DNA from 3 places in the Stutzerimonas chloritidismutans genome. Region 3 is predicted to be linked to each of the others. Evidence: predicted binding sites of a transcription regulator. Region 3 holds the regulator's gene; each other region holds the start of a gene.
What was found. Region 3 encodes FliA, which starts transcription of late flagellar genes. Its sites were predicted from a motif close to CTAAAGTTTNNNNNNNNNNNGCCGNTAA; they were not measured.
Positions count from the first base shown of each region.

Region 1: the regulator FliA is predicted to act here: its motif matches at 7,592-7,619, upstream of LLJ08_RS18240 (methyl-accepting chemotaxis protein).
Region 2: the regulator FliA is predicted to act here: its motif matches at 2,877-2,904, upstream of LLJ08_RS10180 (methyl-accepting chemotaxis protein).

Region 1 covers NZ_CP086067.1:3,877,773-3,887,524, forward strand. Annotated here, with positions in the region: gene dadA (D-amino acid dehydrogenase) at 1-548, opposite strand, end outside; gene LLJ08_RS18215 (Lrp/AsnC ligand binding domain-containing protein) at 695-1,183, shown strand; gene LLJ08_RS18220 (NAD(P)/FAD-dependent oxidoreductase) at 1,311-2,621, shown strand; gene LLJ08_RS18225 (phospholipase D family protein) at 2,681-4,228, shown strand; gene LLJ08_RS18230 (hypothetical protein) at 4,543-5,286, shown strand; gene LLJ08_RS18235 (Mpo1 family 2-hydroxy fatty acid dioxygenase) at 5,288-5,812, opposite strand; gene LLJ08_RS18240 (methyl-accepting chemotaxis protein) at 5,916-7,481, opposite strand; gene LLJ08_RS18245 (3-hydroxyacyl-CoA dehydrogenase) at 7,652-9,175, opposite strand; gene LLJ08_RS18250 (PaaI family thioesterase) at 9,295-9,738, shown strand; gene LLJ08_RS18255 (hypothetical protein) at 9,742-9,752, shown strand, end outside.
Region 2 covers NZ_CP086067.1:2,179,676-2,189,427, forward strand. Annotated here, with positions in the region: gene LLJ08_RS10170 (hypothetical protein) at 35-316, opposite strand; gene LLJ08_RS10175 (hypothetical protein) at 458-727, opposite strand; gene LLJ08_RS10180 (methyl-accepting chemotaxis protein) at 1,131-2,765, opposite strand; gene LLJ08_RS10185 (undecaprenyl-diphosphate phosphatase) at 3,029-3,859, shown strand; gene LLJ08_RS10190 (alpha/beta fold hydrolase) at 3,953-4,909, shown strand; gene LLJ08_RS10195 (ABC-F family ATPase) at 5,000-6,589, opposite strand; gene LLJ08_RS10200 (TonB-dependent siderophore receptor) at 6,994-9,054, shown strand; gene LLJ08_RS10205 (TAXI family TRAP transporter solute-binding subunit) at 9,097-9,752, opposite strand, start outside.
Region 3 covers NZ_CP086067.1:1,642,617-1,652,368, forward strand. Annotated here, with positions in the region: gene flhB (flagellar biosynthesis protein FlhB) at 1-851, shown strand, start outside; gene sodC (superoxide dismutase family protein) at 895-1,416, opposite strand; gene flhA (flagellar biosynthesis protein FlhA) at 1,638-3,758, shown strand; gene flhF (flagellar biosynthesis GTPase FlhF) at 3,774-5,066, shown strand; gene fleN (flagellar synthesis regulator FleN) at 5,158-5,985, shown strand; gene fliA (RNA polymerase sigma factor FliA) at 6,003-6,728, shown strand; gene LLJ08_RS07735 (chemotaxis response regulator CheY) at 6,803-7,177, shown strand; gene LLJ08_RS07740 (protein phosphatase CheZ) at 7,201-7,995, shown strand; gene LLJ08_RS07745 (chemotaxis protein CheA) at 8,007-9,752, shown strand, end outside.

The DNA.
Region 1 (9,752 bases), 2.2 Mb from region 3:
GAAACCTTCGCCAGAGCCGGCTCTACCCGTGCAATGCCGGCGCGATCGAGCAGCTCGTAGGGCACCCCGGAGCGCTGCAGCACAGCGATGTCCTTGGCGGCGGCATCAAGCTGCGCCTGGGTGCGGAACAGCTGCGTGGTGCCGAGCTGACGACCTTCATAGGCGATCCCGGTTTCCGCGCGCAGCTCATCGAGGCAGTCACGGCTGTACTCGGACAGGCGCACCATGCGCTCCTTGTTTACCGCGTAGCGGGCCGCCGTGCAGTTGCGCAGCATCTGCGACATCCACAGGTACTGGTCGACGTCACCGGTAAGCTTGATCGCCAGCGGCGCATGGCGCTGCAACAGCCACTTCATCGCCTTCAGCGGGACGCCAGGTGCCGCCCACGGCGAGGCATAGCCGGGCGAGACCTGCCCGGCATTGGCGAAGCTGGTCTCCATCGCCACCGCCGGCTGCCGGTCGACCACCACCACTTCGAAACCGGCCCGCGCCAGATAATAGGCGCTGGCAGTGCCGACCACGCCGCTACCCAATACCAGTACACGCATTGCAGCCTCCCACCCGCTCGAACGGGCTTTTCCGGATCACTATTGAAACGGAGTATAAAAATGCTCAAGCAGTGTTATTCACCATATAAAAAGCTATCTTTGGCCATTATTCACGCCATCGGCGCTTTATTTGGAGGGTATATCCCTTGAGAACCCGGCACCAGACACGTCGCGAACTGGACAAGATCGACCGCCACATCCTGCGCATCCTCCAAGCCGAAGGGCGCCTGCCCTTCACCGAGCTGGGCGAGCGCGTCGGCCTGTCGACCACGCCCTGCACCGAGCGCGTCCGGCGCCTGGAGCGCGAAGGCATCATCATGGGCTACTCGGCGCGGCTGAACCCACAGCATCTGAAGGCGGGGCTACTGGTATTCGTCGAGATCAGCCTGGCGTACAAGTCCGGCGACATCTTCGAGGAGTTCCGCCGCGCCGTGCTCAAGCTGCCCCACGTGCTCGAATGCCACCTGGTGTCCGGCGACTTCGATTACCTGGTCAAGGCGCGGATTTCGGAGATGGCCTCCTACCGAAAATTGCTCGGCGACATCCTGCTGAAGCTGCCCCACGTGCGCGAATCGAAGAGCTATATCGTGATGGAAGAGATCAAGGAATCCCTCGACCTGCCAGTCCCGGACTAGAGCCGATGACGGCCAGTTCTGCGGCCTCGTCGGGCAGCCTGCGAGGCACCGCTGGTCATGCCTGGCTTTGCTCCGCGGCCTCGCTCCGGTCTACCCTAGGCGCATGCAGACCTCTCATGACACCTTGATGAATCACCGCGCATCCGCGCCGAACGGCGCCGTACATGCACCCTCCTACTATGCCGCAAGCGTCAATCGCGAACTGGCCTTCGAGCCGCTGCAGGGCGAACAGCGGGCCGACGTCTGCGTTGTCGGCGGTGGGTTCTCCGGCCTCAACACAGCCATCGAACTGGCCGAGCGGGGCCTCAGCGTCATCCTGCTGGAAGCGCACCAAATCGGCTGGGGCGCCAGCGGGCGCAACGGCGGGCAATTGATCCGCGGCGTCGGCCATGACGTCGAGCAGTTCAGCAAGATCATTGGCGCAGAAGGCGTCGATGAACTCAAGCGCATGGGCTTCGAAGCCGTCGATATCGTCCGCCAGCGCATCGAGCGCTACGCCATCGACTGCGACCTGACCTGGGGCTATTGCGACCTGGCGACCAAGCCACGGCATCTGAAAGGCTTCGACGAGGAGTATTCCGACCTGCTGCGCCTCGGCTATCCGCACCCACTGCAGCGCGTGTCACGTCCCAACCTGGTCACGGTGGTGGGCTCGCAGCGTTACCTCGGCGGCCTGCTGGACATGGGCTCGGGCCACCTGCACCCGCTGAATCTGGCACTCGGCGAGGCGGCGGCGGCGCAGTCGCTGGGCGTGCGGCTGTTCGAGCAGTCGGCAGTCGAGCGCATCGAGTACGACCCGCAGGTCAAGGTGCATACGGCTCAGGGCGTGGTGCACGCGGACAACCTGGTGCTGGCCTGCAATGCCTACCTCAACGGCCTGCAACCGAAGCTCGCCGGCAAGGTGCTGCCGGCCGGCAGCTACATCATCGCCACCGAGCGCCTGCCTGAGCCGCTCTGCCGCGAGCTGTTGCCGCAGAACATGGCGGTCTGCGATCAGCGCGTGGCGCTCGATTACTTCCGTCTCAGCGCCGATGGCCGTCTGCTGTTCGGCGGCGCCTGTCACTATTCCGGCCGTGACCCACAGGACATCGCCGCCTATATGCAGCCGAAGATGCTCGAGGTATTTCCGCAGCTGGTCGGCATCGGCATCGACTATCAGTGGGGCGGGATGATCGGCATCGGCGCCAACCGGCTGCCGCAGATCGGTCGCCTGGCCGAACATCCCAACGTGTTCTACGCCCAGGCCTATTCCGGCCACGGGCTGAATGCCACGCACCTGGCCGGTCGCCTGCTTGCCGAAGCCATTGCCGGCCAGCAAAGCAGCGGCTTCGATCTGTTCGCCAAAGTGCCGCATCCGACCTTCCCCGGCGGACCGGCACTGCGCTCGCCACTGCTGGCGTTGGGCATGCTCTGGTATCGACTGAAGGACCGATTCTGAATTTTCGGACGAAGCGCAACGTCCAAGCATGAATGAAAGGATGCATACCCGGAGAAACCTTGCGCACTTACCTGACGCTCCTGCTGCTACTGCTGCTGGCCGGTTGTGCCAGCCACCCCACGCCAACCGAGTCCTATTCCGTGGCACCGGACGCGTCGCCGCTTGGCCGGCGCATCCAGCAGCTCGCCACCGAGCACGCGTACGGCCACTCGGGTTTTCGCCTGCTACCGGAGAGCACCGAAGCCTTCGCCGCACGCACCGAGATGATCCGCGCGGCGCAGGTCAGCCTCGATATCCAGTACTACATCGTCCATGACGGCCTCACCACACGTGCGCTGATCGACGAAGTGCTGCAAGCCGCCGACCGCGGCGTGCGCGTGCGGCTGCTGCTGGATGACACCACCAGCCATGGCGAGGACTATCGCATCGGTACTCTGGCCGCGCACCCCAACATTCAGATCCGCGTCTTCAACCCGCTTCACCTCGGTCGCAGCAACGCCATCACCCGATCCATGGGACGCCTATTGCACCTTTCGCTGCAGCATCGACGCATGCACAACAAGCTGATGCTGGTCGATGGCAGCCTGGCCGTCGTCGGCGGACGCAACCTCGGCGACGAGTACTTCGAGGCCGACCAGGCGATGAACTTCACCGACATTGATCTGCTTGGCGCCGGCCCGGTCGCCGAGCAGCTCGGCAAGAGTTTCGACCGCTACTGGAACAACCAGCTGAGCGTGCCTATCCAGCATTTTCTCTGGTGGCAACCGAAACCGCGCCAGCTGGACAAGGCGCGCCAGCAGCTGAGCGACTATCTGCAGCAGGCCAAACAGGAAAACAGCGAGCAGTACCAGCGCCTGATGCAGTACAAGCAGCGCCCGCAATTGCAGCAGTGGCTGGACGAACTGGTCTGGGCACCGGGCAGGGCGATGTGGGACGCGCCGGAAAAACTGCTCGCCGAAGGCGTACCGGCGGCATCGCTGCTGCTGACCACGCAACTTGCACCGACCATGCAGGCCGTGAGCAGCGAACTGACACTGGTTTCGGCCTACTTCGTGCCGACCGATAGCGGCGTTGACTACCTGGCGGATCGCACCGGCGCGGGCGTGACCGTGCGCATCCTCACCAACTCACTGGAGGCCACTGACGTGCCGGCCGTGCATGGCGGCTATGCGCCCTACCGCGAGGCCATGCTGGAACTCGGCGTGCGCCTGTTCGAACTGCGCCGGCAGCCGGAGCAGGAAGGCTCTTACAGTTTTCTCGGCGAGTCGGAATCCAGCCTGCATAGCAAGGCAGCGGTATTCGACCAGCAGAAGGTTTTCATCGGCTCGCTGAATCTCGATCCGCGCTCGGTGCTGTGGAACACCGAGGTGGGGATTCTGGTGGAAAGCCACGAACTGGCCCGCGAGGTCCACCGCCTCACGCTGGAGGGTATGTCGCCGGCACTGAGCTACGAAGTTCGCCTGGTGGAGCGCGACGGCCGCAAGCAGCTCACGTGGATCGCCGAGGATGGCGGCCGTCTGCGCACCATCGAAAAGGAGCCAGGCGGGCTCTGGCGACGCTTCAACGCCTGGTTCGCCGACGTCATCGGCCTGGAGAAGATGCTTTAGTGGCCTGTTTGGTAAGTTCGGTTGGTCATTTCGGCACCCATGGCCCAATACCGCGTTACTGCTCCTTGCCATAGGCCCGCTATGACCCGCCGCAGCGCCTTGTCCCGGAGCCATGTTCAGCCGAACTTGCCTCAACCAACTCACCGCACAGGCCACTAGGTTCGCAACAAGCTGCCGCACGATGTCGTCCGTTTGGCTACAAGCCGTCACAAATCATTCTTTGGGGTGATACCACTCGGCCAGCAGTCCGTTAGGCTCCAGCGTGCTGCTGCCATGCACGCATAGCTTCTATAAAAATAAAAAGGAGCACGACAATGGACCGTTTAACTCGCTTCTGGCTATTACTGATACTCGTAATGCTGCCCGGCTTTACCGAGGCGGCCCCGCCCGAAACCAGCTCTGCGCTGCAGAACTTGCAGATCCACGCCAATCGCGCGACCAGCAGCCTGCTGCTCTACCGCGGCGAAGGCTTTCAGAAGGCGCACCTGTTGCGTCTGGAAGACGACATCCGCGCGCTGAATGCAGCCCTGTTCAATGTCGCCAATCCCACCAGCGCCCTGCGCGAAAGTCACCAGGCGCTTCAGGCTCGGCTGCGCGAAGGCGCCGGCTTCGGCTACGAAGAGGACGACATGCCCTGGGGCTGGCCGCTGGAGATGAGCAAGGCACTGCGCGACTTCCTCACCGCCGTTCGCGCTCAGCAAGGGGCGGACGCTCAGGCCGAACTGCCAGCCAAGGTTGAATACCTGGCCGTTCAATACCTCAGCCGTGCCTACATCGGCTCGTTCGAGATCGCTCGCGAACAGCCGGACACCTATCTCGGGCAGGACGAGCGCCATCTGGTGCCGGCGATCGACGCTCAGCTGGCCGAACTGGATGGCAAGCGCGATCCCGCGCTGGCCAAACTCAAGACCCGCTGGGATTTCCTCAAGGTGGCGCTGGAAGACATGAACAGCGGCAGCAACAACTTCACCACCGCCTCAGGCCGGCCGTTCGCGCCAATCATGGTCGACCGCCATGCGCGCAGCCTCAGCGATCAGTGGATGGCGGCGAAGCCCTGACTCAGCCGTGGGCGGCTGAGTCGCGCAGACGCACAGGACCGACCCGCGCCTCGATGGCGAGGCGCAGCGGCTCGCGCAGACCGAGCATGAAACCAAGCTCGGCAGCGACGAACAAAGGCCCGATGATCAGCCCGGTGAGATCGTCGACGAACGCCGGCTTGCGACCCTCGAAGTAGTGCCCGATGAACTGGATGATCCAGCCGAGCACGAACAATCCCGCGCCAACGCCCAGCCACAGCGCCATCGTTGTGCCGGCCAGAACTGCGCCCAGCCATACGCAGAGCAGCAGCACGGCGCTCATCAGCAAGCCGTAACGCAGATCCAGACGAAGGTAGAAAACCGCAGCGGCGAGCGACACCAGTACCGCCGGGCTTAGCCACAACCCGGCCCATTCGATGCCCGGCCGCGACAGGAGGATCGCCACCGCCAGCACGATCAGCGGAATGCCGATGAAATGGGTCAGGAGGTTGCGTGGATCGCGATGATAGGCCGCGTACTGTGCCAAATGATCGGTGAGGGTCTTCATTGGCGGCATCTCCGGAAGTCGCGTCTCACCAAGCTTAGTCGGTCGCAGCGACTGGAGCGCCGCCGGACACAGGGCGATCGCGCCAACATCGGTGGTTGCCGGGCTATTGCTCGGGGCGATAGCCCAGCCGCAGACCACCCCAGTGACGCCCACCGACCATGATCGGCACGGACAGGTCGTGCATCAGCTCGCCGGTATCGCGACTGTAGGTCTGCAACAGCAGGCGGCGCTGATGACTGCCGCAGCGCCCGCCGGTGCGGTCGTTGAACAGGCGCTTGCTACGGCTCTTGACCCGATCGATCTCCGGGTTGCCCACCGGCGGCTGGCTGAACGCGCGGTTGTGGGTCGGCACGTAGCCCTCCGGCGTCGTGGCGATGGCGTAGACCAATGCGGCATGCTTCTGCAGCACCGGCTCCTGAATCGCCGGCAAGACCTCGTCAGCATAGCGGTCGAAGCGGGTCTGATACTTCACCGGATCGGTATTGGCCTGCGCCCGGTAATTGCGGTCGAACAGGTCATCGAGACTGACGCGTCCGGCCTGGATATCAGCCTCGAAACGCGCGCTGATGGCCGCAGCCCCCTGACGCGCCAGGTCGAACATGGTCTGGTGATAATCGTCGAGCTGGACCTCGGCCAGTTGCTCGCTGGCGCTTTCGGCCTGGGCCACCAGGCGTTCCGCCGCCAGCTCGAGCTGGCGGGTCTGCTCCTCGCTCTCCAGGGCATCGGTACGCAGCTGATCGAGGGCGACGAACTGCCCGGTCAGACGCTGATGGTTGTCGGCGGTGCCGGTGGTGATCTGCTCGACCTGGCTTTCGACGCTGCCGGCCAGTTCGGCGATGCCGCTGAGCTGCTCACCGGTGGTGGCGATCTGCTCGGCGGCGGCGTCCAGCTCGTTGCCCTGGCGCTGGATATAGCTGACCACTGCTTCGCTTTGCTCGCGGATGTCGGCCACCATGCGACCGACCTCCTCGGTAGCGCTGGAGGTGCGCGCCGCCAGACTGCGTACTTCGTCGGCGACCACGGCAAAGCCGCGACCGGCCTCACCGGCACGGGCGGCCTCGATGGCTGCGTTGAGAGCCAGCAGGTTGGTCTGGCTGGCGATGGACTGGATCACGTCGGTAATGCGGCGGATTTCCTCCGTCCGCGCCGAAAGCCCGTCAATCAGCTCGCGGCTGGCGTGGGTCTGAGCACTCAGTTGCTGCATGCGTTCGATGGCGCGCTGCAGTTCGGCTTGCCCGGTATCGCTGCGCTCGCGCACCGCTTGCGCGGCATCCAGTGTGTGGCGGGCCCGCTCCGCGCTGTCCTGCTCGGTGGCGGCGATAGCCTGGGCACCATTGGCAATTTCGCTGACAGCCTGCAGCTGCGACTTCAAGCGGATGGCCAGCTGCTCGGCGCTGAAGGCGACCTGGGCAGCAGACAGGGCGTTGTGGCAGGTACTGCGCGAGAGATTCTTGGTCAGCTCGGCGAAGCTCTGCGGCGCCCCGTCGGCAGGCGGGGCGCCGCCGGCCACCACACCCCACGAGGTGAACCAGGGCCAAAGCGCCGCCACCATCAGCAGCGCACCGGTCACAAGCAGGGGCGGTGTCAGCCAGTAATGCACAAGCAGCAGACCGATGATCAGCACGGCATGGAACACGGCGGCCTTGGGGTGGCGGTTGGCGGGGCTCATGGTCGGCCTCTTGTTCTTGTCGGATCGATCCGACGTTGTACGCATACCCTCCAATAAAGAACAGTAGTGCCTTAGTAGCAACGTGCCGTCATCGGAGGCTCACCCCAGTCTTAACGGCCGCCGCCGCACAAACTGAAGCGATCCACCTCATCTCGAGTAACCGTCGGTCGTCAGCCGGCGACCGGACGATCAGGCGCGGTCAGCGGCAGGCACAACCGCACGCGCCGGCGCAGCCAGGGACTGGGGCGATAACGTGCCTCGCCGCCATAGCAACCCTGCATCGCCTCAAGGATGGCGAGAATTCGTCCCGCACCGTAATGCTCGGCAAAGCCCAGCGGCCCTTTCGGATAGCCCAGCGCCAGGGTGATTGCGCGGTCGAGTATCTGCGGGTCGGCAATGCCCTTCTGCGCGATCTCGCAACCGAGATTGACGATGCTCGCCACCACCCGCTGACTGACGAAACCGGGCGAGTCGTTGATCACCTCCACCGGCACGCCATCGTGACTCAGGGCCTGTTGCGCCTGTGCTTCGAGCGCGGGGTCGAGCGCCGGTTGGCGCATCAGTACCCGGCGCCGATCGAAGTCGGCGAACAGGTCGAAGGCGATACTGCGGGTGGCGGGCAGATCAAGCCTGGCGATCATCGTGCTGGCATCCTCGCCCAGCGGGGTGATCAGGCAGATGGCGCGCTCAGACGGCGCCTCACCGGTTTCCAGCTGGGTACCAGCCCCGCACAACAACGCCGCCAGCCGGCCACGCAGCTCGGCATCCTGACTGTCCAGCCAGAACGGGCGCTCGGCGACTATCGGCCGCCATTGCGGCTCCGGCGTGCGGATCTGCTGGCCGTTCTCGTAGCGGTAGTAACCCTGTCCGGTCTTGCGTCCGAGCAACCCCGCGGCGACCCGCTGCGCCGCCTGGTAGGACGGTGTATAGCGCGGGTCCTGATAGAACTGCTGATACACCGACTCCATCACCGCATGGGAAATATCCAGCCCGGTGAGATCGAACAGCTCGAACGGCCCCATGCGAAAGCCCGGGCCGTCGCGCAGGATGCGGTCGATCTGCTCGGCATCGGCGATACCCTCGGCAAGGATGCGCTGCGCCTCGGTGCTGTAGGCGCGACCGGCGTGGTTGACCAGAAAGCCGGGAGTATCCGGCGTGATTGCCGGAAAATGCCCAGCCTCTTCGGCCAGTTTGACCAGCCGCTCGATGACCTGCGGATCGCTGCGCTCACCGCGCACCACTTCCACCAGCTTCATCAACGGCACCGGATTGAAGAAGTGAAAACCCGCCACCCGCGCTGGGTGCTGGCAGGCAGCAGCGATGCGTGTGACGGAAAGCGATGAGGTGTTGGTCGCCAGCACCGTGTCCTCGGCGAGCAAGGACTCCAGCTCGATGAACAACGCCTGCTTGGCCTCGAGATTCTCGACAATCGCCTCGATCACCAGATCGCAGCCGGACAGATCGGCCAGCGCAGGCGCCGCCTGCATTCGGGCCAGCGTGGCGTCCAGTTCGGCGACGCTCAGCCGCCCCTTGGCCACGCCGCGTCCTAGCAGCTCGCGGTTGAAGCGCAGCGCCTCGCTGATCGACGCGCTGCGTGCATCGTGCAACCAGACCTGCTTGCCGGCGCTGGCGAACAACTGCGCGATCCCGCGGCCCATGGCGCCCGCGCCGACGATGCCGATACGCTCAAACATGCAAACCTCCTAACGAGCAATGCGATATTCCGCAGTGCGGAACAAGATTCCATCGAATTGACCATGAGCGTAAAGACTGCCAATCTCCAGCGCAAGTCAGCCGCCGAACCCGCTCGCTCATGTCCGATCAGCCCTATCCAGCCGCCACACTGCAACAGGTCGAAAGCTCGTTGACCGGGTTCTTCCAGGACCTCGGTTGCCAGCTCAAGGAGTACGGCCCGGAGCGCGCGGTGGTCGAACTGCTGTTGTTGCCGCGTCACCTGAACAACGCCAGCAACCTGCACGGCGGCGTCACGGCAACCCTGCTGGACGTGGCGATGGGCCTCTGCGGAACCTGGGTCGAACAGCCGGAACAGCGTCGCGTGGCGACCACGTTGTCGATGAACGTCAACTTCAGCGCACCGGCACCAGCCGGCAGCCGCATCCGTGCTGTCGCTGTCTGCCGCTCCGCGGGGCACAAGGTGTTCATGGCCAGCTGCGACCTGCTGGACGAAAAGGACCACTTGCTGGCCTTCGGCGAAGGCGTATACAAGCGCGGCAAGCTGCGCAGCGAGCTGCCCTGAGCGATGCTTGCCCT
Region 2 (9,752 bases), 540 kb from region 3:
GCTCGGCTTTGGCTGACGCCGACGTCCACCAGGGTCAATGCGCGGCTGCTATCTCGAATTCCAGGTTGATTCCGTCACCGCTGCCGTCGCCCACCACCGAGCCGGTTGCGGGCTTGTGGCTGACGGCTCGACCGTCATAGAAATCGCTCAGGTGCCGCTGTGCGATTTCGCCTATATGCGTGATCAGGCCCGGCATCTGGGCATCTCGCGGCACGATGAAGTGCAGTGTGACGGTATGGGCGCCCGGCTCTTGCGCAAGGTCGGCGAGGCCGCAGCTTTGCCATTGATCGTTGACGTACGCTTCTGCACCTTTCATGAGCTTCTCCTGTTTCACGTGTTGTTGTTTAGGACCGTTAAACACGCGAATGGATCAGTAGAGCAGTTGGCGTAGCCGAATTCGGGGCATGAAAAAAGGCCTGGGGCACCGCCGCAGGCCTTTGTTCGTTGCAAGCCATGGTTACTCTGGCATGTGCCAGGGCGACAGATGCGCGCCGTCGCGGCTCAGCTGTGCGCGAGTCTGTTCCAGGGTTTCGCCGAGCTTCACGGGATCGGTGAACACGCTGCTGGACATCTTGCAGCGGCCTAGCAGACGGGCCTCGTCGCGGTCGACGACGGTGATGCTGACTTCACCGTTTCCTTCGGGCAGCGTCCAGGCAACGCACTGGAAGGGCTTGAACGCGCGGTCGGTGATCAAAAGGGCTTCATTGATACGCAGCGGGGTGTGCATGGGGCATGTCTCTCTGTGTGATACCCAAAATACCTGCAGCCAAGCTCGTTGGCGTTGGCCTTACATTGCAGTTGATGTACCCAGAGGACTGACGAGTCACATGCGAGTTCGAAAAAATTTGAAGGGCTTTGCAATTAGCCAAAAGTATAACGTTGACGCCTGGCCGAGTCGGCTTAGTACGTTTGAGCTAACTCCCTGTAAATATTGAAGAACTTCGCAACGGCATGCGCAGCGTGAGGGAATCGGCGCGGGACGCAAAAAAAATCCCGTGCGACAACCTGTCGCGACGGGAAATGTATCGAATCTCTAAGGGCGTGCTCCGCGATGGAGCGTGGGGCGGGGCGCCTGCTTCGTCGAAGTGCCTGCGGCCTGCTCATCTGGCGGGCCGCAGGCAGAGGGTTTATCAGACCTTGAACTGGCTCAGCAGACGATTCAGCTGATCGGCGAGTTCGCCAAGGCGCTTACCAGCTTCACTGGACTGCTCGGCAGCCAGGGTGCTTTCCTGCGCCAGCCCGGCCGCCTGGGTCACGTTCTGGTTGATGTCCTCGACCACGTGGGACTGTTGCAGCGTGGCACTGGCGATGGATGCGTTCAGGCCTGAGAGGTTGCGCAGCGCCTGGGCAATTTCGCCAAGGCTCTCGCCGGCCTGGCTGGCTTGCTCTACGGTGAGCTGGGAGGCGCGATTGCTTTCCATGATCACGTTTACCGCAGCGCCGGAGTTCTTCTGCAGGCGTTCGATCATGCTATGTATCTCGGCAGTCGATTGCTGCGTGCGCTGCGCCAGCAGACGAACTTCGTCGGCCACCACGGCGAAACCGCGGCCCTGTTCACCGGCTCGGGCAGCTTCGATCGCGGCATTGAGCGCGAGCAGGTTGGTCTGCTCGGCGATTGAGCCGATCACTTCCAGTACCGAACCGATCTTGGTGGTTTCATCAGCCAGCGACTGAATCACGTCGACGGCCTGGCCGATGGTCGCGGAAAGCTCGTCGATCTGCTGCAGGCTCGTTTCGATATTGCGCTGACCCTGGCCCGCCTGATTTTCGGCGTTGCCGACTTCGCTGGAGGCATGCTCGGCGTTCTTCGCGACTTCCTGTACGGCGTAGGTGACTTCGTTGACGGCCGTGGCGACCTGCTCCATTTGCAGCATCTGCTGCTGGCTCTGCTCATGGGCCTGACCGGAAAGCTGGCTCAGCGAACGGGAGGATTGGTCCAGCGCGCCGGCTGTCTCGAACAGCTGACCGACCACGGTGCGCAGTTTCTGGGTGAAGCGGTTGAAGTCACGGCCAAGGGTGCTCAGCTCGTCGTTGCCGGATACATCCAGAGTACGCGTCAGATCGGCTTCGCCACTGGCGATATTCGCCATCGCCGACATGGTGTGGCGCAGGGGGCGCACGATGCTGCGGATCAGGATCGCCACCAGCACGGCCATGATTGCCGAGATAAAGAGGCCGATCAGGGAGAAACGAGTCAGATAGTTCCAGAATTCCTGCTCGACATCGTCCACGTAGATGCCCGAGCCGATGATCCAGCCCCAAGGCTTGAACAACTGCACGTAGGAGATCTTCGGCACCGGATCTGCCTCACCGGGCTTGGCCCACATGTAGTCGACCAGACCAGCCCCGTCCCGCTGGGCGATCTTGACCATCTCGTTGAACAGTTCCTTGCCTTCCGGATCCTTGATCTTCGACAGGTCCTGACCGTCCAGCTTCGGCTGCATCGGATGCATGATCATGGTCGGGCCGAGGTCGTTGATCCAGTAATAGTCCTGACCGTCGTAGCGCAGCAGGCGGATCTGCTCCATGGCCGCCTTCTGGGCTTCACTCGTGGTCATGGCGCCACTGGTCTCCTGTGCCCGGTAGTACTCAAGCACGCCGGATGCAGCCTCGACTATGTTCCGAGTTGCTTCCTGCTTGCCACGATACAAATCGGCGCGGACCTGCTGAATCATCAGCATGCCGAGGATGAACAGCATGACGACGGCGACCACGGGGATCAGCCAGAGGCGCTTGCTAATGGGAACGTTGCGCAGCAGATTCATGAATAGGGCTCCTGATGGGACTTTCTTATCGTTTTGTTCTGGCTGATCGGTGGGTCTGTCGCGCCGCTGTCGACCTTCTGAATGCGGTCGTTTCGCGGCACCCTGTATAGCTTTTCGGCCGCCCGTGGCTAAAAATGAGCCCCGTTTCGTTTGCAGAGGAATTTAGTTCTCTCGAACGAGTCAGAACAGCCGGCCAGATGGCTTTCTGACATATACCTTGGTTGCATTGAGTCGCGATGGGCTGCATCGCTTTAGGGGAATAGATGGATCTTTGGGTTGCGATTCAGGCGTTGATTCTGGGCGTGGTCGAGGGTGTAACCGAGTTTCTGCCGGTATCCAGTACCGGTCACCAGATCATTGTTGCGGACCTGATCGGTTTTGGTGGCGAGCGGGCGCTGGCCTTCAACATCATCATTCAGCTCGGGGCAATTCTCGCGGTGATCTGGGAGTATCGGCGCAAGATCCTGGACGTAGTGATTGGCCTGCCCAAGGAGTCTCAGGCACAGAAGTTCACCTTGAACCTGCTGATCGCCTTTATGCCTGCAGTTGTCCTCGGTGTCGCTTTTGCCGACCTGATCCACGAATACCTGTTCAACCCCATCACCGTAGCCACCGCGCTGGTGATCGGCGGTGTCGTGATGCTCTGGGCCGAACGGCGTGATCACATCATTCGTGCCGAAACGGTCGACGACATGAACTGGGCACTGGCACTGAAAGTCGGCTTCGCCCAGTGCCTGGCACTGGTGCCCGGCACCTCGCGGTCGGGGTCAACCATCATTGGCGGCCTGCTGTTCGGCCTGTCGCGCAAGGCGGCTACCGAGTTCTCGTTCTTTTTGGCCATGCCGACCATGGTCGGCGCGGCGGTGTACTCCGGCTACAAGTACCGCGAGCTCTTTCAGCCGGGCGATTTCGCCGTGTTCGCGGTCGGATTCGTCACCTCGTTCATCTTCGCGATGCTTGCAGTGCGGGCGCTGCTCAAGTTCATCGGCAATCACAGCTACGCGGCGTTCGCCTGGTACCGGATCGGCTTCGGCCTGCTGATTCTGGCTACCTGGCAGTTCGGGCTGATCGACTGGGCCAGCGCCCAGGGCTGATCCATCGGCGCGATGTCGCGGCCTTCGCCCTGCTGATACAGCGCACACGCGCGCCTGGCTTTGCCATAGTGAGGCCTCCAGTCAGGAGGCCTCATGAACAGTACTGCGGACCATTTCCAGCTCGACCTGAACGGTATATCGCTCAGTCTTTATAGCGCCGGACCCGAAGAGGGCAGGCCTGTTTGGCTGCTGCATGGCTTCCCCGAGTGTTGGTATTCCTGGCGCAATCAGATCGATTCACTGGTGGCGGCTGGTTATCGCGTGTTCGTTCCCGAGATGCGTGGCTACGGGCTCAGCGGCGCGCCAGTGGACGTCTCGGCCTACGATGTGCTGACGCTGTGTGGGGACGTTCGTGCGGCCATGGATCATTTCGGTCACCGGCAGGTGGCGCTAATCGGGCACGACTGGGGCGCAATGGTCGCCTGGTATCTCGCGTTGCTGGAGCCGGAGCGGGTCACCGCGCTGGTGACCATGTCGGTGCCCTTCGCCGGAAGACCGCGGCGGCCTGCGACCGAAATCATGCGCGAAGCCAGCGGTGATCGATTCAACTACATCCTCTATTTCCAGCAGCCCGGTCGCGCCGAGCGTGAACTGGATGCCGACATTGATCGTACCCTGCGCCTGTTGATGTATTACCAGGAAAGGAACCTGTTGCTGCAGAACAAACCGGCCGACGGCACCTTGTTCGAGGACGACATGCAGCCGGGGCTGTTGCCCGATTGGTGCTCAGAAGACGATCTGGCGGTGTATCGGCAGACGTTCGCCGAGCACGGTTTTCGCGGTGCGCTGAACTGGTATCGCAACTTCGAACGCAACTGGCAGGTTACCGAGCCACTGCAGGGGCGCAAGATCACGCAGCCGACCATGTTTTTGATCGGCGACCATGACCCGGTTGGTGAGCTCGAGGCCTACACGCTGAAGAAGATGCCAGAATGGGTGCCTGATCTGGAACGGCACGAACTGGCTCCGTGCGGCCACTGGATTCAGAACGAGCAGGCGGGGAGGGTGAACGCGCTGCTGCTGGACTTTCTCGGCAGGCGCTTTACCTAGCTGAAGCACTGCGCCGCGCGTTACCGAGAGTTGCCTATGAATCTGCAGCGCCCTCGATGAAGGCGCTGCGATACGCGGGCAGGGTGAGGATCAGACGATTACGCCCTGGCTGCGCAGGTAGTCATCGTAGCTGCCGCTGAAGTCGGTCACGCCGTTCTCCGACAGCTCGATGATGCGGGTCGCCAGCGAGCTGACGAATTCACGGTCGTGGCTGACGAAGATCAGCGTGCCCGGGTAGTTCTCCAGCGCGAGGTTCAGTGCCTCGATGGATTCCATGTCGAGGTGGTTGGTCGGTTCGTCCATCACCAGCACGTTGGGCTTCTGCAGGATCAGCTTGCCGAACAGCATGCGGCCCTGTTCGCCACCCGAGATGACCTTGACCGACTTGAGGATCTCGTCGTTGGAGAACAGCATGCGGCCGAGGGTGCCGCGCACCAGCTGCTCGCCGCCCTGAGTCCACTGGCTCATCCAGTCGAACAGACTGACGTCATCCTCGAAGTCATGGGCATGGTCCTGGGCGTAATAGCCGTAGTCGGCGCTTTCGGTCCATTTGACGCTGCCGCTGTCCGGGGTCAGTTCGCCAACCAGGGTGCGCAGCAGGGTGGTCTTGCCGATACCGTTCGGACCGATGATCGCCACGCGCTCGCCGGCCTCGACGGTGAAGCTGAAGTTCTTGAACAGTTCCTTGTCGTCGAAACCCTTGGACAGGCGCTCGACGGTCACTGCCTGGCGGTGCAGCTTCTTGGTCTGCTCGAAGCGAATGAACGGGCTGATACGGCTGGACGGCTTGACCTCGGCCAGCTGGATCTTGTCGATCTGCTTGGCGCGGCTGGTGGCCTGCTTGGCCTTGGAGGCGTTGGCCGAGAAGCGGCTGACGAAGGTCTGCAGTTCGGCGATCTGCGCCTTCTTCTTGGCGTTGTCCGACAGCAGCTGCTCGCGCGACTGGGTCGCCGCGGTCATGTACTCGTCGTAGTTGCCCGGGAACAGGCGCAGCTCGCCGTAATCAAGGTCCGCCATGTGGGTGCAGACCGAGTTCAGGAAGTGGCGGTCGTGGGAAATGATGATCATGGTGCTGTTACGCGCCGTGAGGATCGTTTCCAGCCAGCGGATGGTGTTGATGTCCAGGTGGTTGGTCGGTTCGTCCAGCAGCAGCACATCCGGATCGGAAAACAGCGCCTGGGCCAGCAGTACACGCAGCTTCCAGCCGGGAGCGACTTCGCTCATCGGGCCGAAGTGCTGTTCCAGCGGAATACCCAGGCCAAGCAGCAGTTCGCCGGCACGGGATTCTGCGGTGTAGCCGTCCATTTCGGCGAACTCACCTTCGAGTTCGCCGACTTTCATACCATCCTCTTCGCTCATTTCCGGTAGCGAATAGATGCGGTCGCGCTCAGCCTTAACCTTCCACAGTTCCTCGTGGCCCATGATCACCGTGTCGATCACGTTGAATTCTTCGTAGGCGAACTGATCCTGGCGCAGCTTGCCCAGGCGCACGTTCGGCTCGAGCATCACCTGGCCGGCGGACGGCTCCAGATCGCCACCGAGAATCTTCATGAAGGTCGACTTGCCGCAGCCATTGGCGCCGATCAGGCCGTAGCGGTTGCCACCGCCGAATTTGACGGAAACGTTTTCGAACAGCGGCTTGGCACCGAACTGCATGGTGATGTTGGCGGTGGAGATCAAGGGCGTACCTATCAATGACGTGTGGCTGCGTGAATCAGGCTGATACCGATCCGATACCAATACTCAGCGGTCCAGCTCGCTCCGACAGGGAGCTGGTCGATCCAGCGATTCTTGAGGTGAATGACAACGGTGGGCGTTTGCGCCTGCTGCCGGATGAATGCGGGGTGGCTACCGAACTCCAGCCGCGCATTGTCGCATAGCTGCACTGGCCGGCGTAAGGAGAGGCTGACGAGGCAACCCGGAATCGCCCGGTAGCGGTCGTCGAGCTCGAGCGGATGCGAATCGTTTCATTGACACCCGGATGCCAAACAGAGAGCATTGTTACGATATAACATCGATATCTGAGTTAAAGCATGAATAACGCAAGTGCGGTAGTGAAATGGGCGGGTTGTGGAGCGGCATTGATGCTGGCGGGTGCGCCGCTGGCTGTGGCGGAGGACGCGGCGGTACTGGATTCGGTCATCATCACGGCCGATCAGGAACGCGCCGATGGACCGGTTCAGGGCTACCGCGCCAAACGCACGCGCAGCGCGACGAAAACCGACACACCCATCGAGGAAATACCCCAGTCGATCAGCGTCGTTCCAGCATCCGTGCTGCAGGATCTGGACAGCCCGCGCGTTGAGAAGGCGCTGGACTTCGCCGGCGGTGTCGCCAGGCAGAACGACTTCGGTGGCCTGACCATGTACGAGTACAGCGTGCGCGGGCTGACCACCGGAGAGTTCTACAAGGACGGTTTCAGCGTCAACCGCGGCTTCATGAACCCACCGGACGCTTCCAATATCGAGCGGGTCGAAGTGCTCAAGGGGCCTTCGGCCAGCCTTTACGGACGCGGTGATCCGGGCGGCACGATCAATATCGTCAGCAAGCGCCCGCAGCTGGACAGCTTTGCCCGTCTCGATCTCAGCGCCGGTCGATGGGATCGCTATCGCACTGCGCTGGACGTGAACACGCCGCTCGATGAAGACGGCAACATGCTCTATCGCATGAACATCGCCATCGAAGATGGCAATAGCTTCCGCGATCATCGCGAGGCTGAGCGCCAGTTCGTCGCGCCGTCCTTCAGCTGGGAGCTGAGCCCTGATACGCGGCTGCTGGTGCAGGCAGAGGTGGTGCGCAACCGCCAGACCTTCGATCGCGGCGTGGTCGCGCCCGGTGGCGACCTGGGCAAGGTGTCCCGCTCAGCGTTCTATGGCGAACCCTCGGATGGGCCGATCAGCAACGACAACGAAACGCTGCAGGCCGAACTCGAACACGACCTCAACGAAGTCTGGACGCTACGCCTGGCCAGCCACTACAAGCAGGGCCGGATGGATGGCTACGCCACCGAAGCGGCAGAGGTCGCAGCAGACGGCCGCACGCTGACCCGCAACCTGCGTTATCGCGACTACGACTGGCAGGACGCAATCACCCAACTGGAGCTGCGTGGGCGCTTCGATACCGGTTCGATCGAGCATCAGCTTTTGATCGGCACCGAGTACGAGCGTTACGCTCTGAGCGAGTTCATGCTGCGCTCCAACAACCTGCGCACCATCGATCTCTACAACCCGGTCTACGGTGCGCCACGTCCGGCATTCAACCCGGCGCGTACGGTTGACCGAAACGAGCTGGTGCATAGCCGGGCGCTGAATCTGCAGGATCAGATGCGCTTCACCGACAAGCTCTTCGGGGTCATCGGCGCCCGCTATGACCACTACGAACAACGCCTGGACAATGAGGTTGCTGGCCGGCGCACCGAGCAGACTCATGAAAAGGTCACGCCTCGTGTCGGTGTGCTCTATCAGCTGATACCGGAGGTCGGGCTGTTCGCCAACGCCTCGCAGTCGTTCAAGCCGAACAATGGCGCGGACTTCAGCGGCGCCACGTTCGATCCGGAAGAAGGCGTGGGTTATGAGGCAGGGGTCAAACTCGACCTGTTCGACGGCCGTTTGGGGCTCACCGCCGCAGCGTTCCATCTGACCAAGGAAAACGTCCTGACCAGCGATCCGGCGAACGACGGTTTTCAGATTGCCGCCGGCGAGGTGCGCAGCCGCGGGATTGACCTGCAGCTGGCCGGGCAGCTGACCGATGCGATTCGCGTGATCGGTGGTTACGCCTACGTGGATGCCGAGGTGACTCGCGACAACACCCTGGCCAGCGGCAGCCGGCTGCTCAACGTACCGCGCCACAGCGGCAGCCTGCTGACCACCTACGAATTCCTCGATGGTGATCTCAGCGGACTCTCCCTTGGCGGCGCCGTGAACTACGTGGGTGATCGGGCAGGGCAGGCCGATAGCGACTTCGAGTTGCCGTCGTACACGACCGTGGACCTGCTGGCGCGCTACAAGGCGACGCAAAAGCTGACCCTCGGCGTGAACCTGAACAACGCCTTCGACCGGACCTACTACGAGCGCTCCTACAGCAATGTCTGGATCATGCCGGGTGAGCCGCGCAACCTGAGCGTTAGCCTGTCCGTGGAGCTCTGAGCCTGTACTCAGCGGGCAGTGACGCCCGCTGATTTCGTCGGCTTACAGCCAACCCTTCTCCTTGTAATAACGCTCGGCGCCCTCGTGCAGTGGCGCAGTCAGTCCGACGCGAATCATGTCTTCGGCCTTTAGATCGGCAAAGGCTGGATGCAGGCGCTTGAACCTATCGAGGTTGTCGAATACCGACTTGACCAGCTGATAGACCACCTCCGGGTCGGTCTTGCTGGTGGTCGCCAGCACGGCTTTGCCGCCGATCGATGGAATGGCGCCTTCCACGCCCGGGTAGAGCCCTGCGGGGATTTCCACGGCGCTGTAGTAATCGGCCTTGGCCAGCAGGCTGTCGATCTCGGCGCCCTGCACGGGAATGATCCTGCCCTTTACATTGGTCAAGGCTTCCTGGATCGCACCGCTCGGATGGCCGACCACATAGGTGATGGCGTCAAGGTTGTTGTCACCCAAGGCGGAAGCCATTTCCGCCGGTTTGAGTTCCGCGGCCAGGGAGAAGCTGGCGTTGGTCCAGCCCTTGGCCTGCATGACCTCCTCGAAGGTGTCGCGACTACCCGAGCCGGGCACGCCGATGTTTACCCGCTTGCCTTCGAGTCCGGCCAGATCGGTGATGCCGCTGTCGTTGCGAACGACCACGGTGAGAATCTCCGACTGCAGCGAGAACACCGCGCGCAGTTCGACGGCGCCTTCAT
Region 3 (9,752 bases):
CGCTGCTGATCGCCTTGCTGATCGCATCGATCGTTGGCCCGGTGGCGCTCGGTGGCTGGTTGTTCTCGGCCAAGGCGATGGCGCCGAAGATGAGCCGGATGAATCCGGCTGCCGGGCTCAAGCGGATGTTTTCCACCAAGGCGCTGGTCGAGCTGCTCAAGGCGCTGGGCAAGTTTCTGGTGGTGCTCGGCGTCGCTTTGGCGGTGCTTTCGGCCTATCAGGACGATCTGCTTTCAATCGCCAAGCAGCCACTGGATCTGGCCATCATGCACAGCGCCGAGGTGGTTGGCTGGTGCGCGCTGTGGATGGCTTGCGGTTTGATCCTCATCGCGGCGGTGGATGTGCCGTTCCAGCTCTGGGACAACAAGCAGAAGCTGATGATGACCAAGCAGGAGGTCAAGGACGAGTACAAGGATTCCGAGGGCAAGCCGGAGGTCAAGTCGCGCATTCGCCAGTTGCAGCGTGAGGCAGCGCAGCGCCGCATGATGCAGGCTGTGCCCGACGCAGACGTGGTGATCACCAACCCGACGCACTTCGCCGTTGCCCTGAAATACGACGGCGACAAGGGCGGTGCGCCTCGGCTGGTGGCCAAGGGCGGCGACTTCGTCGCGCTGAAGATTCGCGAAATCGCCCAGGAGCACAAGGTGACGGTGCTGGAATCACCGGCGTTGGCGCGGGCGGTGTACTACTCGACCGAACTGGACCAGGAGATTCCTGCCGGCCTTTACCTGGCAGTGGCGCAGGTACTGGCGTACGTCTATCAGCTGCGCCAGTACCGCGCGGGCAAGGGGCGGCGGCCGGACCCCTTGAATGATGTGCCCATCCCGCCGAATCTGCGCCGCGACGACTGAGGCGCATCACGCGGCGATCGCCGGCTCGCCGCGTGACCCAGCGTTATTCGATGACGCCGCAGGCGACCCGCGCACCGCCACCGCCCAGGGGTTGCGGATGATCGGAATGATTGTCTCCGCCCTGGTGAACCATCAGCGCCAAGCCTTTGATATCGCCCAGGCTCTTCAGGCGCGGCGCCAGCACTGGCTGACTGGCTTTGCCCTCGCTGTCGACGTACAGCGCCGGCAGGTCGCCCATATGGCCGTCACCCCAGGGTTCGCCATGCTTTCCGCTGTTCTTCGGGTCCCAGTGACCGCCCGCTGCGCCAGCCAGGGTCTGCTTGCCATCGATCTCGGCCGGCTCGCAACTGCCCTTGGCGTGAACGTGAAAGCCGTGGGCGCCAGGCTGCAGGCCAGATAGCTCGGGGCGGAACACCAGCCCGTATTCGCTGTTTTCGATCTTGACGCTGCCGACCGATTCGCCGACGCCCTGGGCCGTCACGGCGTTCACCTTGACGTTCAATGTATCAGCCTGAACGGCGACCGCAGTGCAGCCGGCCAGCGCGGCGATGATCCACTGTTTCATCTGGAAGCTCCTTTGTACGAACGGCGACGGGCTGTCGCCGGTTGCTAGTGTGACTGCCAGTTGTCGGTGGCGTTCGCTGGCGCGGCGGCTCGCAGGTCTGTCTGGGGACAGACCGTGCGGCGGGCTCTGCGACGGGCCGCAGAAGTTGGACCCCTTCTTGCTATAACCCGGGCAGGACGCTTGTCGCGTCAAGAATTCGTTCTGTATCCCCGGGGGCTACGTTGGATCGCACGCAACTCATCAATATTCGCAATGGCCTGACGGGTGCGGGGCGCGGCAACCTCGGCGTGCCGCTGCTGCTGCTCGTGATGATGGGCATGATGATGCTGTCGGTGCCGCCGTTCCTGCTGGATCTGCTTTTCACCTTCAACATTGCGTTGTCGATCGTCGTGCTGCTGGTCAGCGTTTATGCGTTGCGCCCGCTGGATTTCGCAGTGTTCCCGACGATTCTGCTGGTTGCCACACTGATGCGTCTGGCGTTGAACGTGGCGTCGACGCGGGTGGTGCTGATCAACGGCCATGAAGGCGGCTCCGCTGCCGGCCATGTGATCGAGGCCTTCGGTAATGTGGTGATCGGCGGCAACTACGTCGTCGGTATCGTGGTGTTCGCGATCCTGATGATCATCAACTTCGTCGTGGTGACCAAGGGTGCCGGCCGCATCTCGGAAGTGAGTGCGCGCTTCACCCTTGATGCCATGCCCGGCAAGCAGATGGCGATCGACGCCGACCTCAACGCCGGCCTGATCGACCAGGAAGAAGCCAAGAAGCGTCGTAGTGAAGTGTCGTCGGAAGCTGATTTCTACGGCTCCATGGATGGTGCCTCGAAGTTCGTCCGTGGTGACGCCGTCGCCGGTCTGCTGATTCTCTTCATCAACCTGATCGGCGGCGTCGGTATCGGCATGGCGCAGCACGGTATGAGCTTCAGCGATGCCGGCCAGGTCTATGCACTGCTGACCATCGGTGATGGCCTGGTTGCGCAGATTCCTTCGCTGCTGCTGTCCACCGCGGCGGCCATCATGGTTACCCGCGTTACCAGTTCCGAGGACATGGGGCAGCAGGTGCAGCGGCAGATGTTCGCCTCGCCCAAGGCGCTGGCCGTTTCCGCGGCAATCATGATTGCCATGGGTCTGGTTCCCGGCATGCCGCACATGTCCTTTCTCGGCCTTGGCGCCGCGGCTGCAGCGGGTGCCTACTGGATCTGGCATCGGCAGAAGCAGGTCGTGAAGAAGGCCGAGCAGGAAGTACAGAAACAGCAGGATCTGCTCCCGGCCCAGCGTGCGGCCGAAACCAAGGAGCTGGGTTGGGACGATGTAACCCCGGTGGACATGGTGGGGCTGGAAGTTGGATACCGTCTGATTCCGCTGGTGGATCGCAACCAGGGTGGCCAGCTGCTGGCCCGAATCAAGGGCGTACGCAAAAAGCTCTCGCAGGACCTGGGTTTTCTCATGCCCTCGGTTCACATCCGTGACAACCTCGATCTGTTGCCCAACGCCTATCGCTTGACGCTGATGGGGGTGAGTCTGGCCGAGGCTGAGGTCTATCCGGATCGGGAGCTGGCGATCAACCCGGGCCAGGTGTTCGGTCCGCTCAATGGCATTACCGCCAGAGACCCGGCGTTCGGGCTGGAGGCGGTCTGGATCGAAGCGAGCCAGCGTGATCAGGCGCAGTCGCTTGGTTATACCGTGGTGGATGCCAGTACCGTGGTCGCCACCCACCTCAATCAGGTGCTGCACAAGCACGCCCACGAACTGCTTGGCCATGAGGAGGTCCAGCAGCTGTTGCAGCTGCTGGCCAAGAGCTCGCCCAAGCTGGCCGAGGAGCTGGTGCCTGGGATGGTTTCGCTGTCCACGCTGCTCAAGGTGCTGCAAGCCTTGCTGCAGGAGCAGGTGCCGGTGCGCGACATCCGGACCATCGCCGAGGCCATCGCCAATGCGGCCGCCAAGAGTCAAGATCCCGCCGCAATGGTTGCTGCGGTACGCGTCGCATTGTCTCGCGCAATCGTGCAAAACGTTGTGGGACTAGAGCCGGAGCTGCCTGTGATCACTCTGGAGCCTCGGTTGGAACAGATTTTGCTCAATAGCCTGCAGAAGGCTGGTCAAGGCTCCGAAGACGGCATTTTGCTGGAGCCGGGAATGGCCGAAAAGTTGCAAAGGTCTCTGGTAGAAGCAGCACAGCGTCAAGAAATGCTCGGCAAGCCGGCGGTACTGCTGGTAGCCGGCCCGGTACGGGCGATGCTGTCGAGATTCGCGCGTCTGGCTGTACCGAACATTCATGTTCTGGCCTACCAGGAAATACCGGACAACAAGCAGGTCACCATCGTCTCGACGGTGGGTCAGAATTAACCGAGGGTACAGGCCATGCAGGTCAAACGTTTCTTCGCCGCCGATATGCGCATCGCCATGAAAATGGTTCGCGACGAGCTGGGCGCCGATGCCGTGATCATCGGCAATCGCCGGGTGGCCGGTGGCGTCGAGCTGACCGCTGTGCTCGATTACCCCATGCAGTCCGCGCCGGCGGCCAACAAGCCCAACCCGGCGCTGGAAGCCGAATTGCGCAAGACGCAGTCGCGCCTGGCCAATGCACATGCCGAGCTGAGCGCTGCGCCGCGCGCGAAGATGCAGGATCGTCAACTGGTTGACGAGAAGCCTGCCGTCGCGGCCAGCAAGGCACAGCCCGATACGGTCGCCGAGCCTTCCCCCGCGGCCGACTCCCGTGCCATCGAAGCGATGTACTCGGAACTGCACGGTTTGCGCGAGCTGATCGAAGTGCAGCTCGGCTCGATCGCCTGGGGCCAGGAGCAGAGCCGTCGCCCGCAGCAGGCAGGCCTCTGGCGCCGTCTGCAGCGCCTGGGCCTGCCGGCCGAGCTGTCGCGTAGCCTGCTGGAAAAGGTCGCCGGCATTAACGAGTCGCGTCAGGCCTGGCGCATGGTGCTGGCGTATCTGGCGCAGGCAATCAAGGTCACCAAGAACGAGCCGCTGGAAGAGGGCGGTGTGATTGCTCTGGTCGGCCCAGCAGGCGTCGGCAAGACCACTACGCTGGCCAAGCTGGCTGCTCGCTACGTGCTGAAACACGGCGCGCAGAGCATTGCGCTGGCCAGCATGGACAATTATCGGATCGGTGCGCAGGAGCAGCTCAAGACACTGGGCCGGATCCTCGACGTGCCGGTGGTGCAGATCGATCCTAGCCAGCCGCTGAGCAAATCGCTGGCCTCGCTGGCGCGTAAGCGGATCATCCTGATCGACACCGCCGGCTTGCCGGCAAGCGATCCGACGCTGCGCATGCAGCTCGAAGCGCTGTCGGACAAGGGCGTCAAATCGAAGAATTACCTGGTGCTGGCGGCAACCAGCCAGAGCCAGGTGCTTAAGGCCGCATGGCACAACTATCGTCGTTGTGGGCTGGCCGGTTGTATCCTGACGAAGCTCGATGAGGCGGGCAGCCTTGGCGATGTACTCGGTCTCACGATCAGCCAGCATTTGCCGATAGCCTACCTCGCCGATGGTCCCCGGATTCCTGACGACCTGCATCTGCCGCGCAGCCATCAGCTGGTCAGTCGGGCGGTGAGCCTGCAGTCCGGCGAGGAGCCGAGCGAAGAAACCATGGCCGACATGTTCGCCGGGTTGTACAACGGCTCGTCACGGCGGGCTGGATGATGCTGCGACAGCGGTACTCGAATGAATCAGATGCGTGCCATGCGGACGCATCGCCGGCCGCAAGGCCCCAGCAAGATATAGGCATGTGAACATGGGTATGCATCCCGTACAGGTGATTGCGGTGACTGGCGGCAAGGGTGGCGTCGGCAAGACCAACGTGTCGGTCAATCTGGCACTGGCGCTGGCCGACCTCGGCCGGCGTGTGGTGTTGCTTGACGCCGACCTTGGCCTGGCCAACGTCGACGTGCTGCTGGGGCTTACCACCAAGCGCACCCTGGCTGACGTCATCGCTGGCGAATGTGATCTGCGCGACGTACTGATCCAGGGGCCGGGCGGCATCCGCGTAGTGCCGGCCGCATCCGGCACGCAGAGCATGGTGCAGCTGTCTTCCCTGCAGCACGCCGGGTTGATCCAGGCGTTCAGCGAGCTTGGCGACGAGCTCGACGTGCTGATCATCGACACCGCGGCTGGCATCGGCGATTCCGTGGTGAGCTTCGTGCGCGCAGCTCAGGAAGTGCTGCTGGTGGTCACCGACGAGCCCACGTCCATCACCGACGCCTATGCACTTATCAAGCTGCTGAACCGCGATTACGGCATCAGCCGCTTCCGCGTGTTGGCCAACATGGCTCACGCACCGCAGGAAGGCCGCAATTTGTTCGCCAAGCTGACCAAGGTTACCGAGCGCTTTCTCGACGTGGCGCTGCAGTATGTCGGTGCGGTTCCTTACGACGAAGCGGTGCGCAAGGCCGTGCAGAAGCAGCGCGCTGTCTATGAAGCGTACCCGCGCTCGAAATGTGCACTAGCCTTCAAGGCGATCGCGCAGAAGGTTGATACCTGGCCGCTGCCGGCGACGCCGCGGGGTCATCTCGAGTTCTTCGTAGAGCGCCTCATCAGCCCCGCTTCACCCAGCCACGAATGACAGGTGCCGGATCCGCTATGTATTACAGCAAGGCTCAGGCAAAGGATGCGCAGTACCGCCTGATCGATCAGTACGCCCCATTGGTCAAGCGAATCGCTTACCACTTGTTGGCGCGTCTGCCTGCAAGCGTGCAAGTGGACGATCTGATTCAGGCTGGAATGATCGGACTGCTGGAAGCAGCTAAGAAATACGACGCGGGCAAGGGTGCCAGCTTCGAAACCTACGCAGGTATCCGCATTCGCGGCACCATGCTGGACGAAGTCCGCAAGGGTGACTGGGCGCCGCGCTCGGTGCATCGCAATTCGCGGATGGTCAGCGAGGCGATCCGGGCGATCGAAGCGAAAACCGGGCGCGACGCTAAAGATCACGAGGTTGCGGCCGAACTTAAGCTAAGTCTCGACGAGTATTACGGCATTCTGGGCGATACGCTGGGCAGTCGCCTGTTCAGCTTCGACGATCTGCTGCAGGAAGGCGATCATGGCGAGCTCGAGGAAGACGCTGCCAGTCTCCACCCGGAGCCGTTCCGTGATCTCGAGGATGAACGTTTTCAGCAGGCGCTGGCCGACGCCATCGCCAACCTGCCCGAGCGTGAAAAGCTGGTGCTGTCGCTGTATTACGACGAAGAATTGAATTTGAAGGAAATCGGTCAGGTGCTGGGGGTCAGCGAGTCGCGTGTGAGCCAGTTGCATAGCCAGTGCGCTGCGCGCTTGCGCGCGCGCCTCGGCGAATGGCGCGCCAATTGACGATTGTTTGCGGTATGACGTGCTCGGTTTGCTGAGGCATTTTGGGACTTACGGAGGTCGACTTGGACAAGAACATGAAAATCCTCATCGTCGATGACTTCTCGACGATGAGACGAATCATCAAGAACCTCCTGCGTGATCTGGGGTTCACCAACACCGCCGAAGCGGATGACGGTACTACCGCGCTGCCGATGCTCAAGAGCGGCAGCTTCGACTTCCTGGTGACCGACTGGAACATGCCGGGAATGAGCGGCATCGATCTGCTGCGCACTGTGCGTGCCGATGAGCGCCTCAAGCACCTGCCGGTGCTGATGGTGACGGCCGAAGCGAAACGCGATCAGATCATCGAAGCCGCCCAGGCCGGGGTTAACGGCTATGTGGTCAAGCCTTTCACTGCCCAGGTGCTCAAGGAGAAGATCGAGAAGATCTTCGAGCGCGTCAACGGCTGAAGCAGCAACGCCGCGAGGGCACTATGACGCAAGCAGACCAAAGCCTGGCAGAGTTCGAAGCGACTCTGAAGGCGCATGCACCCAAGTTGATCGAAAGTCTGCAGCAGGGCCGCTTCGATGAAGCGACGCAGATGTTCAATGAGCTGAATCAGGTGCGCAACCACGGGCTTTACCTGGAAGTTGGCAAGCTCACCCGAGAGCTGCACAACGCCATCGTCAAGCTCGAGATGGACACCTGCGCCACCGGCGGCGACCCGTCGCCGATCACGGACGCGACCGATCGCCTGTCCTACGTGGTGGAGATGACCGAGAAGGCTGCCAACCGCACCATGGACCTGGTCGAAGAATCAGCGCCGCTGGTGAACTATGTGAGCTATGAGGCGCAGAGCCTGACAGCCGACTGGCAGCGCTTCATGCGTCGTGAAATGAACGCCGATCAGTTCCGCGACCTAGTCAAGCGCATCGACCAGTACTTGCAGCGCAGCATGAACGACGGCGGCCAGTTGTCGCAGAACCTCAGCGAAATAATGCTGGCTCAGGACTTCCAGGATCTGACCGGGCAGGTGATCAAGCGAGTGACCCGCCTCATCAGTGACCTCGAAAGCAACCTGCTCAATCTTGTCCTGATGGCGGGGCAGGTTGATCGCGTGGCAGGCATCCAGCATGACCGCGAGGCGATGCGCGCCGAGCAGGAAAAGAAAAAACAAGAAAAAGAGCCTTCCAAGGGTGAAGGTCCGCAGATGCATGCCGATATGCGTGAAGACGTCGTTTCCGGCCAGGACGATGTCGATGATCTGCTTTCAAGCCTGGGCTTTTAGGGGAAGTGAATATGAGCTTCGACGCCGATGAAGAAATCCTCCAGGACTTCCTGGTAGAGGCCGGCGAGATTCTCGAACTATTGTCCGAGCAACTCGTGGAGCTGGAAAGCAGCCCCGATGACATGGCGTTGCTCAATGCGATTTTTCGCGGGTTCCATACGGTCAAGGGCGGTGCCGGGTTCCTCCAGCTGCATGAGCTGGTGGAGTGCTGCCATATCGCCGAAAACGTCTTCGACATCCTGCGCAAGGGTGAGCGTCGAGTCGATTCCGAACTGATGGATGTCGTTCTGCAGGCGCTCGACGCCGTGAACGCGATGTTCAGCCAGGTCCGCGAGCGCGTCGAGCCGACGCCAGCCTCGCGTGAGTTGCTTGCGGCGCTGGCACGTCTGGCGGAGCCAGCCTCGGCTGATGAGCCAGCGCCGGCAGTCGAACCGCAGGTCGTGGCCGAATCCCGGTCCGAGGGCGCCGATAGCGAATTCGAACAGATGCTCGATGCCATTCAGCCGTCCGCCAGCGAGCCGGCTGCGGCCGAAGTAGCGACTGGCCCTGCCACCGACGAGATTACCGACGACGAATTCGAGTCGCTGCTCGACCAGCTGCATGGCAAGGGACAATTCTCTGCCGCTGCGGGTGCCTCGATGCCTGCCGAGAGCGAGTTCGTTGCTGCGCCGACTAGTGACGAAATCACCGATGACGAATTTGAAGCCTTGCTGGACCAGCTGCATGGCAAGGGCAAGTTCGAAGCGGCCCCGGCTGAACCCGCTGCGCCAGCAAGCGCTGAACCGGCAAAGGGCGGTGGTACAGCTGGTGCAGCTGATGAGATCACCGACGACGAGTTCGAAGCACTGCTCGATCAACTGCATGGCAAGGGCAAGTTCGAGCCTGCGGTCGTAGAGACCCCGGCTGAACCTGCTGCGGCTGTGCCGATCAAACCGGCGCCCAAGCCTGCCCCTGCTGCTGCTCCGGCCAAGGCCGCTCCGGCAGCTGCGGTGAGCAAGCCGGCCGCTGCTGCTCCGGCGGAAAAGCCTCCGGCCGAGGCCGAGACCACCGTGCGCGTCGATACCGCACGCCTGGACGAGATCATGAACATGGTCGGCGAGTTGGTGCTGGTGCGTAACCGTCTGGTACGCCTGGGCTCCAACAGCGGCGACGAGGCGATGGCCAAGGCCGTCTCCAACCTCGACGTGGTGACGGCCGATCTGCAGAGTGCGGTGATGAAGACCCGCATGCAGCCGATCAAGAAGGTCTTCGGTCGCTTCCCGCGCCTGGTCCGCGACCTGGCTCGCAGCCTGAAGAAAGAGATCAACCTTGAGCTCGTCGGTGAAGAAACCGACCTCGACAAGAACCTAGTCGAAGCCCTGGCCGATCCGCTGGTGCACCTGGTGCGCAACGCTGTCGACCACGGTATCGAGATGCCCGAGGAGCGCGAAGCCGCCGGCAAGCCGCGTACCGGGCGGGTAGTGCTTTCCGCCGAGCAGGAAGGCGACCACATCCTGTTGATCATCAGTGATGACGGTAAGGGTATGGATGCCAACGTCCTGCGCGCCAAGGCCGTCGAGAAAGGCATGCTGGAGAAGGATGCCGCCGACCGCCTGAGCGATCTGGAGTGTTACAACCTGATCTTCGCGCCGGGCTTTTCGACCAAGACCGAGATTTCCGACGTGTCCGGCCGCGGTGTCGGTATGGACGTGGTCAAGACCAAGATTTCCCAGCTCAACGGCACGGTGAACGTGTTCTCCACCAAGGGCCAGGGCTCG